3 regions of the Brevibacillus sp. HB1.3 genome follow, and region 1 is predicted to be linked to each of the others. Evidence: predicted binding sites of a transcription regulator. Region 1 holds the regulator's gene; each other region holds the start of a gene.
What was found. The regulator LexA, encoded in region 1, represses DNA repair genes until DNA is damaged. The targets are predictions, from matches to a motif close to CGAACATATGTTCG.
Positions count from the first base shown of each region.

Region 2: a site for LexA is predicted at 1,804-1,817, ahead of uvrB (excinuclease ABC subunit UvrB). Genes of this name have one in related genera too.
Region 3: a site for LexA is predicted at 1,691-1,704, ahead of HPY31_RS09355 (DNA polymerase IV). Genes of this name have one in related genera too.

Region 1 covers NZ_JABMIT010000010.1:23,602-26,885, forward strand. The annotation lists gene HPY31_RS21275 (hypothetical protein) at 1-149, opposite strand, end outside; gene HPY31_RS21280 (DUF4269 domain-containing protein) at 237-812, opposite strand; gene HPY31_RS21285 (DUF456 domain-containing protein) at 921-1,406, shown strand; gene lexA (transcriptional repressor LexA) at 1,457-2,080, opposite strand; gene yneA (cell division suppressor protein YneA) at 2,243-2,578, shown strand; gene HPY31_RS21300 (DUF896 domain-containing protein) at 2,655-2,852, shown strand; gene crcB (fluoride efflux transporter CrcB) at 2,948-3,284, shown strand, end outside.
Region 2 covers NZ_JABMIT010000002.1:13,132-16,415, reverse strand. The annotation lists gene HPY31_RS04790 (hypothetical protein) at 1-719, shown strand, start outside; gene HPY31_RS04785 (flagellar hook assembly protein FlgD) at 783-1,715, opposite strand; gene uvrB (excinuclease ABC subunit UvrB) at 1,896-3,284, shown strand, end outside.
Region 3 covers NZ_JABMIT010000003.1:359,216-362,499, reverse strand. The annotation lists gene HPY31_RS09370 (MFS transporter) at 1-548, shown strand, start outside; gene HPY31_RS09365 (hypothetical protein) at 722-1,003, opposite strand; gene HPY31_RS09360 (YolD-like family protein) at 1,285-1,539, opposite strand; gene HPY31_RS09355 (DNA polymerase IV) at 1,765-3,003, shown strand; gene HPY31_RS09350 (YhjD family protein) at 3,000-3,284, shown strand, end outside.

The DNA.
Region 1 (3,284 bases):
GGGGCGATGACCCATTGTAGGACGATATCATGGATAAAATCTGGAGGCTCCTGAAGCCCACTTGACTCGAATCTCCTAAATGAGATGTCGACGCTTGTTTCTACCCGAATCTCTCCAGAGGGGAACGGTATCTCTATCAGCCAATCCATATAGGATGTCCTCCTTAATGATCAGTTGCAACACCAGTCGCTGTTTACCCCTTATGATTCCAGGAAGTTGATAGATCTGCTAGCAGATTAATCCTTTCGTAGGAGCTGAACTCTTTGGCGTAATTCCTGTTCGGTCAACGACTCCAATTGCAACAAGGCCTCATACGGATCATCACCCGGAATATGAAAGTATCGAGCAAATGCAGGCTCTGTTTTGAGTCCGTCTTGCTTCAGAGCCCTGATATGTATACAAGCATCCAAGCCCCCTATATCTAACAATCGTGCTTCGATGTCCATATGACGATAAGCATTTTGCTTTTCGACTGCAACTGGTTGAGCAAACAATTCAAACCAAAAGCTAGCTGTGAAAAACGAAATAACGCACGTGGGAATCCCTTTTAGATCGAGTTGTGTCACTTCAAAGCTGGTTAAGCAGCCAAACGCTTTACGAACAACCTGCTCAAACTGATTCAGATCATGACTCTCGCAAATAATATCCAGATCGCTTTGCTCAACATCAATGTCCAATGGGATGGTTCCGGCAAGCACTGGACGGTAATCGGCTAGTACTTCCAGGATATGCGTCTGTTGAATCGCTTCCCACGCCGCTTTTTGGCGCATCGTTCCTCTGCTCAAGTAAGAGAGATCATGCCAATTTTTCATGAAACTACCCCCATGTCTACTTTCTTTTAAAATAGTGTAGACAAAAGTGAATAAGTGCGCAACGAAATTGGTAGTCACTCGTATACCTAAATGAAGGGAGTGTAGTGGATGGAAATACTTTTGTGGGTCGTGGTTGTGTTATTGTTCCTGTTAAGCATCGCAGGAATTTTTTTACCCGTTTTACCTGATACGATCTTGCTGTGGGCGGGCTTTTTGCTCTATCACTTTTTTATTGCAGATCCGGGAGCGGGATTGCCGACATCCTTTTGGTGGGGAATGGTCGTTCTAAGCATTCTGCTTTACGGTGCTGACTTGCTGACGAACATGTACTTCGTGAAAAAGTACGGGGGGTCCAAGTGGTCGTCTATAGCTGCAGCCGCCGGAATTATCCTCGGGATTTTCGTCTTCCCACCGTTTGGTATGCTGATCTTGCCGTTCGTATTCGTCGTTCTCGTAGAGTTGATGGTGCAGAAGCAATCGATGGAGCGAGCAGTGAAAGCGGGAGTAGGCTCACTAATTGGATTTTTGGGCAGTGCGGTCGTAAAAGTCATCTTGCAAGTTACGATGATCATCTGGTTTTTTATCGCCAGATAACATATAGAAAACAAAAGGGACAGCCGAGGCTGTCCTTTTTTACGTGGAAACTAGTGAATGAGGCGATAGACACCAATGACTTTACCGAGAATGGTGACATGCTCCAGAATGATCGGTTCCATCGTGGCATTTTCCGGTTGGAGACGGAAGTGGTTCTTTTCTTTGAAAAATCTTTTGACGGTCGCTTCATCTTCTTCTGTCATGGCTACGACAATGTCACCGTTGTTCGCTACGTGCTGTTGGCGAACAATGACGTAGTCTCCGTCGAGAATCCCAGCATCAATCATACTATTCCCGGAGACGCGCAGCATGTAGACCTTGTCGGAAGTCACGATATTGTCTGGAAGTGGGAAGTATTCTTCCACATCCTCAATGGCTGTAATGGGCTGTCCAGCTGTTACTTTTCCGATTACTGGCACACGGACGACAGAGTCTTCGAAATTGTCTTGAAAACGATCTTCATCTGAAAGCAATTCGATGGCGCGAGGTTTGGTAGGATCTCGACGAATGAGGCCTTTTTTCTCTAAGCGTGCCAAATGACCATGTACTGTTGAGCTGGAAGCGAGTCCGACAGCCTCTCCAATTTCACGTACAGAAGGCGGATATCCTTTATCACGAACTTCCTTTCGTATGAACTCGATGATGGCTTGTTGTCTACTCGATAATTTTGACATAGAAAGACACCCCTGATTCCTCGAACATATTTTCCTATATTATACCATGGGAGCTTGCGTTCGACAAACATAAGTTCGTTTCGTTGTTGACATGAACATATGTTCTCATTTATGATGAGCTTACAAGAGAACAGAACGTATGTTTGTAAGGAGGCCATTATCATGAATTCATCGACAGTACGTAATCGTTTTGAGAAGAAAGAAGAACGTCGTGTTCGTTTTGGTATCACGAGAGGTCAAGCACTCTTGTTTCTTATTACATTTACTCTCTTTTTTTACTTATTGACCGAACTAGTGTTTGCTGCTTCGCCAATGGACGAGCCACAAGGCATAGAAGTAATCGTACAATCCGGAGATAGTCTATGGTCGTTAGCCGTTCGCTACTCAGATCAGCATACGGATGTGCGTGACTATATCATAGAAATCAAGGAAGCGAACGGTTTGGATAGCAACTGGATTTACCCGGGTCAGACTCTGATCATGCCTGATATGCCGTAAGTGTTCGGCTGTCTTGCGGGATTATTCGAATATGGTATAATGAAGCGGCACTACTACAGAGTGGGAGGAACCAGCAGTGGTATCTGACGCAGAAATTAAACGCATTAATGAATTGGTCAAAAAATCTCGCGAAGAAGGTTTAACCGAAGAGGAAAAGCTCGAGCAAAAAGCATTGCGCCAAAAGTACATTGACGCCGTTAAGCTTTCACTGAGAGCAAATTTGGATTCCATCCGTTATGTGGAAGACCTTGAAGAAAATAAGCCAAAACAGTAAGATAACAATTACTGATACGACAGACATCCTCGCTTGACGCTAGGGTGTCTTTTTCTGTGACATACATAACGCTTTGATTGCCAGGGGGGAAAGCGATGGCGTGGATAGCTGTGGCGGTTGGCGGAGCAGTTGGCTCTCTAGTGCGCTACCTATTGTCTTTACTCGCAAATCAGCCGGAATGGCCGTGGGGAACCTGGATCGTCAATGTTTGTGGATCCTTGATCATTGGCATCTTGTTCGTGCTAGGGAAAGAACGGGGCATTTTATCTCCAACACTCTATCTCTTATTTGCAACGGGTGTCATGGGAGGATTTACGACTTTCTCTAGCTTCTCCTTGGAAGTGGTCACTTTTTGGGGAGAAGGACATCTGTTGCGGGGCACTTTATATGCCCTTCTCAGTTTGGGAGTCGGTCTACTTTCATGTGCTGTTG
Region 2 (3,284 bases), on a different contig from region 1:
CCACCTACGAGGCGAGTTACGATAATGGTCCAGCCCTTCGTTATTTCATATGGGGAAATTTTGGTGAGGGGGTTCCCGATGCTGACAAGATATCTCGAATGGCTACCTTTCCTGAGGGAAGCAGTAATGGCGAGCAGCATCATCTTCTCGTGACGGATGCAAAGACTGGTGAACTGCTTGCATTTTCCACAAAGGTGAACAATCCGCAATGGTCTCATGTGAAAACGGATAAGAAGCGGGATCGGATGGAAGCGGATAAGCTTTTGAAAAGACTGACTCCGTCTGGAAGCAATCAGATCCAAATAACGGAGGATAGAGATGAAAGGTACACTTCGATCATAGCGGATCCCCTTGTGAACGGCATTCCAGTTTATGGGGTCAATCAGAGTGTGGAGAACGGGATGTATACGATTCGGATCGATTCATGGACGGGTACATGGGATCAGGTGAGCATAAACAAACCGGCCAGTGTCAAATACCCGGCCCGTTCCCAAGCCCTTAAAGAACAAGTGGCCATGACCCGATTATTGCAAACCTATCCACTCGAGCTGACCTATATCCACCAGCCAAATTATAAGAAAAACACGATTACCTGGAAGCTCGGCTATGACCTTTCGTTTCGCCAAACTCGCTCGCATTGCTTCTGCGGGGGAGAATCTAAAGTAGATGATACATTTTATGTGGATGCGATAACCGGAAAAGTGATCGTAAACGAATAGGAACTTGTAAAGAAAAAGCCGCCTTCTCCGATTTCGAAGATGTGCGGCTTTTTGTATACGATTCTAGGCAGTTGCTTCGAATCCTGTGATTTGATTGAGAGCGACTTTCTTATCATCCTGGAGGACGAATTCGACGACTCCGTTTTTCATGCTGACAGCTTTGACCACTCCAGAAAAAGGAGTATTGGAAGTGGTGCCGTCGGGGTTTGTCTGAGACTGGTTGTACGTGATGTTGTAGCCGATCATTTGCGCGTAGGCAAGGGAGTTGCCCATTGCTCTGTTTTCAGGTTTCACTGTCATGCCTACGATTTCTTCGGCTTTTACGGTTGATCCATTATCCAGTTGGAATTGTGCGGTACCGTTTTTGGTGGTAAAGCCAGTGATGACGCCATTCAAGATTTCATCAACCTTGGAAATGTCGTTTTTGGTATCTGGATTGCCATCCCGGTCGACTTCCTTTGTTACTTTATAGGAAATCTCACGACCGATCATTTCCATGTACTTCACGCTGTTGTCGAGCGTATTGCCGGCCAGACCTTGCGATTCCAATCCGGAGACGTCTGCCAGCGGAATCGGTGTCGATTCGCCTGCGATACGGAAGTAGATTTTGCCTTGATCCATGTAGACGGCATCAAGTACGCCTTCTTTCTTCTCCGTCTTCGTTTCTCCCGTCATCTCGTCTTTTGTAGTGAGGGAATACGAAGCTGTACGACCTACCAGCTTTTCGTACTTATCCAAAGTGACCATGCTGTTGTTCGATTGCTCCATCAGCGTGGTCATTTTTGTAATTTTTTCTACCATGGTCAGCATACTTGTTTGCTGGATGAACTGAGAGTTGTCCATGGGGGACATAGGGTCCTGATGCTTTAACTGCTCCAGCATGAGCTTCATAAAGGCGTTTTGGTCGAGCTCGGTGGAGAATTCTTTTTTGCCTTTATAGCTCATATGCGGTTGTATATAAGGGTTATTTTTGACGGTTGTTCCGTTATCTGACATGTCAATCCTCCCTGAAGGTGGCGAGTCTATCTGCGTATGTTTGTACTTCCTTCATCTTATATCGGAAAAATCGGTGGAAAGATGAAGACAAACGTTTGTTCGAATTTTGGGCTTAAACTAGCCGGAATTGTGTTATAATGGAAGTAGAAACAGTCATGCTATGAGGAGATGAACGAGGGAATGGAGCGTTTTGAATTGGTATCGGAGTTTCAACCGTCCGGGGACCAGCCAACCGCCATTGCCGAGCTGGTGGCAGGGTTACAGGCTGGCAAGCGACACCAGACATTGCTGGGTGCGACGGGAACGGGAAAGACTTATACGGCTGCCCAAGTAATTGCTCAGGTGAACAGGCCAACGCTCGTGATGGCACACAACAAAACTCTGGCCGCTCAGCTTTGTGCAGAGTTTAAGGAGTTTTTCCCGAACAACGCGGTGGAATACTTCGTCAGCTACTACGATTACTATCAACCCGAAGCATACATTCCCCAATCGGATACGTTTATTGAAAAAGACTCGAGCATCAACGAGGAGATCGACAAGCTCCGTCACTCGGCTACCAGTGCGCTGTTTGAACGCCGAGATGTGATCATCGTTGCCTCCGTCTCCTGCATTTACGGATTGGGTTCGCCCGAGGAGTATCGGGAGCTGCTCTTGTCTTTACGTGTTGGTATGGAAACAGGACGGGACGAGATATTGCATCGTCTGGTCGATATCCAGTACACACGCAACGATATCAACTTCACGCGCGGTACGTTTCGTGTGCGGGGTGACGTCGTGGAGATTTTCCCTGCCTCAGAGAGTGAGCAGGCGATTCGCGTTGAGTTTTTTGGAGATGAAATTGAGCGGATTACTTCGATTGACGTACTGACCGGCGAGATTTTGGGACAGCGTGATCACATTGCCATCTTCCCTAAATCTCACTATGTGACACGCGAGGAGAAAATGAAGCTGGCTGTCCAAAGCATTGAGGCCGAGCTGGAAGAAAGACTGAAAGAATTCCGTGATGCGGGCAAGCTCCTGGAAGCACAGCGACTGGAGCAGCGCACACGGTACGATATTGAGATGATGATGGAGATGGGATTTTGCTCCGGAATCGAAAACTACTCGCGCCATCTGACGGGACTGCCTGCCGGGCATGCTCCGTATACCTTGCTGGATTACTTCCCAGAAGATTTTATCGTCATGATGGATGAATCGCATATGACCTTGCCGCAGGTGCGGGGGATGTATAACGGTGACCGCGCACGGAAGGATGTACTGGTCGAACACGGATTCCGTCTGCCCTCTGCACGCGATAACCGCCCACTTAAGTTCGAGGAGTTTGAAGCAAAGCTGAAACAAGCGATCTACATTTCGGCTACGCCTGGTCCTTATGAGCTGGAGCACAGCCCGGAAATGGTGCAGCAGGTGATTCGTCCGACAGGCTTGATTGATCCAACGGTTACGGTACGTCCGATCAAAGGACAGATTGACGATTTGATTGGCGAGATTCAAGCCACGATTGCGAAAAATGAGCGAGTTCTCGTCACGACTCTGACGAAGAAAATGTCTGAGGATTTGACGGACTAT
Region 3 (3,284 bases), on a different contig from region 1:
TGCGTGAAGGTGTATTCGGCTTTGTGATCGGTCTACTCGTCTACATTTCCACGAGAAGCGAGATGACTCTCGGCAACTACTGGTTGACTACATCTGCCGTCGGACTTGTGAGCTACTTTCTGATCGCCAAATGGTTTGCTCCTCGCTATCGCAAGTGGGGAATGCTCACTGGCTCTGTCATCATGTGGGGGATTCTCTTCGTATTTTTTTGGCAGGTGAGCTTTACGACTCTGCTTATTTTTGGGATTGCGGTGTCCATCGCTTATCCGCTGTTTTCTGTGCCCATGCTCTCCACGATTTTTGATCTGATTGGCACGAACGAAGAAAGCGCACGCAATCGGGTCGAGTATGTCGTCCTCCGAGAGTTTGCTCTGGACGTTGGTCGGCTGGTGGGGATTTTGATCTTTCTGCTCGTAACGTCCTTGAGCGTCTCTCCTCTTACACTGAACTGGTTGATTCTGTGTATCGGAATCGGCCCACTCATCGCGTGGGTGTGCATGACCAAGCTATTCCGTCACGACCCTGCGACTAAAAAAGCAGACAACTGAACAAGTTTGCACCCATACCTTAACAAAACCCGCTTCGGCTGACTTTCCTAGCGGGTTTTGTCACTGATACTGATGTCCACCTTTATGAAAAACGTCGAGGTGTTTTTCACACAAAAAAACCTTTCCGACTTGGAAGCTTGCTCCTACAGGAAAGGTTGCGTTGTTTTTTTCGATTATGGTTGGACTACTTTTTCTTTCGCTTTCGTTACGATGTGGTGACCGAGCGGCAAGCCACGCTGCTCCAGCTCATCAGCTGTCACAATATGGAGCGTCTCACTTTTACACGGCATGGGCATCAATCCGCCCAATGGACTCATCACTCTTCCGATCGTGTCTGTCTCAATGAGCACGTACAGGCCTTTTTCCTCCAATTGTTGCATGAATTCTCCCCAACGCTTGGAAGTAATCTGATCGGCGTGCTTGGTGAATATGACACCCATTTCTTGTGCTAGCATGTAAAATCTCCTTTGTTCTATCCGTCAAATATATGCTTCAAAAGATAATCTAACAATACAGGGAAACCTCCCTTCTGGCAAAATCCGTGTAAGCCAAAAAAACACGAAAAACGGTTGTTTTTGACCGCTTTTCGTTTCAGGAATCTCACATCTTCCTCGCACACACCGTTTCAACGCGGCACGCTGTTTTTTGCCACTTGCTTTTGAAAAAGGGGCCTATTTTTGCCGATTTCTTGAGTAATTCTCATGTCTTGCCCTTCATGTACCTGCATTTCCTCGATTTAGAAGCTCGCTGCCAGCTCCACATGCAGCAGTCGGGCAAAAGGAACCCAGTGAATATCGGAGCCTTCCCGAAGCTTGAGGCGTCTCGCCGCTTGATCAATATGGATAATGTGGGCAGACAGACGTCGCGGCTCTCGCCTGTCATAATAAGGCAGCGTCAGGATGCTCTCTGTCTGGAACGCCTGCCATACCAGTTCGCTTAAGGCGCTGAGCTGCTCCTGATCCAGCTCGGGTGGTACATAGCGCGCAACCATTGACACCCCTCACTTAATGTTTAGCCACGCCTTTGCATACAATGGTCCCCGAACTCTATTTAGGAGTTCGGGGACCATTGTTTTATAAAAGCTTGAAGTAAATTTTGGAGTAGGAAAAATACTTGAGCTGGATGATTTAACCATTGTATTACGAACATACATTCGGTATATAATAAGAACATATTTTCGCATTAATTTGGGGGTGTCACTGTGGTGCCCGTAATAATGTTGGCGGATTGCCAATCATTTTATGCATCTGTTGAAAAGGCAGCACGTCCAGAATATCGCAATAGTCCCGTTATTGTGGCCGGAGATCCGGCCAGAAGATCGGGCATCGTCTTAGCAGCATGTCCTGTGGCCAAAAAGTTTGGAATAACTACAGCAGAAACATTGGGTCAGGCTCTCGCTAAGTGTCCTGATGCGGTCGTTATACGTCCTCGCATGCAGACTTATATCGATGTATCACTAATGATTACTGAGATCTTTGAATCCTTTACAGACTTAGTTGAGCCATTTTCAATTGACGAGCAATTTTTGGATGTGACCGGATCGCTTTCTTATTTTGGATCTCCAGAAGAAATTGCAAAACGAATACAAGTCAAGGTAATGATGTCTACCGGTGTCTGGATCAGGGTGGGTATAAGTTCAACAAAGATGTTGGCGAAAATGGCAACTGACATATGGGCTAAAAAAAGTGAAACGGGTATCTTCACACTTCCTAAAAGCGATATAGATAATCTGTTATGGCCTCAGCCCATCAACAAAATGTTCGGTGTCGGTTCACGGATGACGGCTCACTTTAACCGAATAGGCATTGCGACAATTGGCGATATAGCCAAACTTCCGCTTGGTGATTTCAAACGTAAAATGAAGCTTGTTATGGGTAAAAATAGTGATATACAAGCTGAATTGTATTGGCAAACTGCGAACGGCATAGACCCAAGCGCAGTTACACCAGGCACACATGATCATCAACAAGCTATTGGACATCAAATGACTTTGCCGCGTGACTATTCCCATAAGGAGGATATCGACGTCATACTACTTGAGTTAAGCGAAGAAGTTTGTCGCCGTTGTCGTGCCAAAGGCTATATGGGAAAAGTGGTATCCGTAGGAGCTCAAGGTGCTGACTTTGACAAACCTACGGGATTTTTTAGACAAATCACAATTGACGATCCAACCAATATCACCAATGAGGTGTTTGAAGCAGCTCGGAAGTTGTTTTATATCCATTGGGATGAACAACCGATTCGAAAGCTTGGAATAGTGGTATCAAATTTGAGCCGTGATGATGAATACCAACTTTCCTTCTTCGGTAATAGAGAAAGGTACAAAAGGCTAGAACGCACCACAGATCAAATAAAGAATCGCTACGGAAGCACAGCGATTTTGCGCGCATCTTCTTTATTGGGAGCAGCACAAGCTCAAGAGCGTAGTGCGAAAATAGGAGGGCACTATAGATGAGTAAAAAACTTCAGAATAATGGAAGATGGGAATCCAGTCGAATGATGCTTCCAGAACACCGGGAACAATACTTAAGCAGAAAGAATCAGCAACAAGAGCCGGTCAAACCAGAGTTGCCCAGCAAAGAAGAACTTGAATTAATAAGGGATTCTGTTCTTCTGCCGATGATCTTAACGATAGTCGATAAAAACAGTACAGAAATCGGCCTCTCATCCTATTCATTGAAAAATCTTTACCTCAAAGCTTCCCAAGTATTGATGGCACAAATCCATCTGGATCTA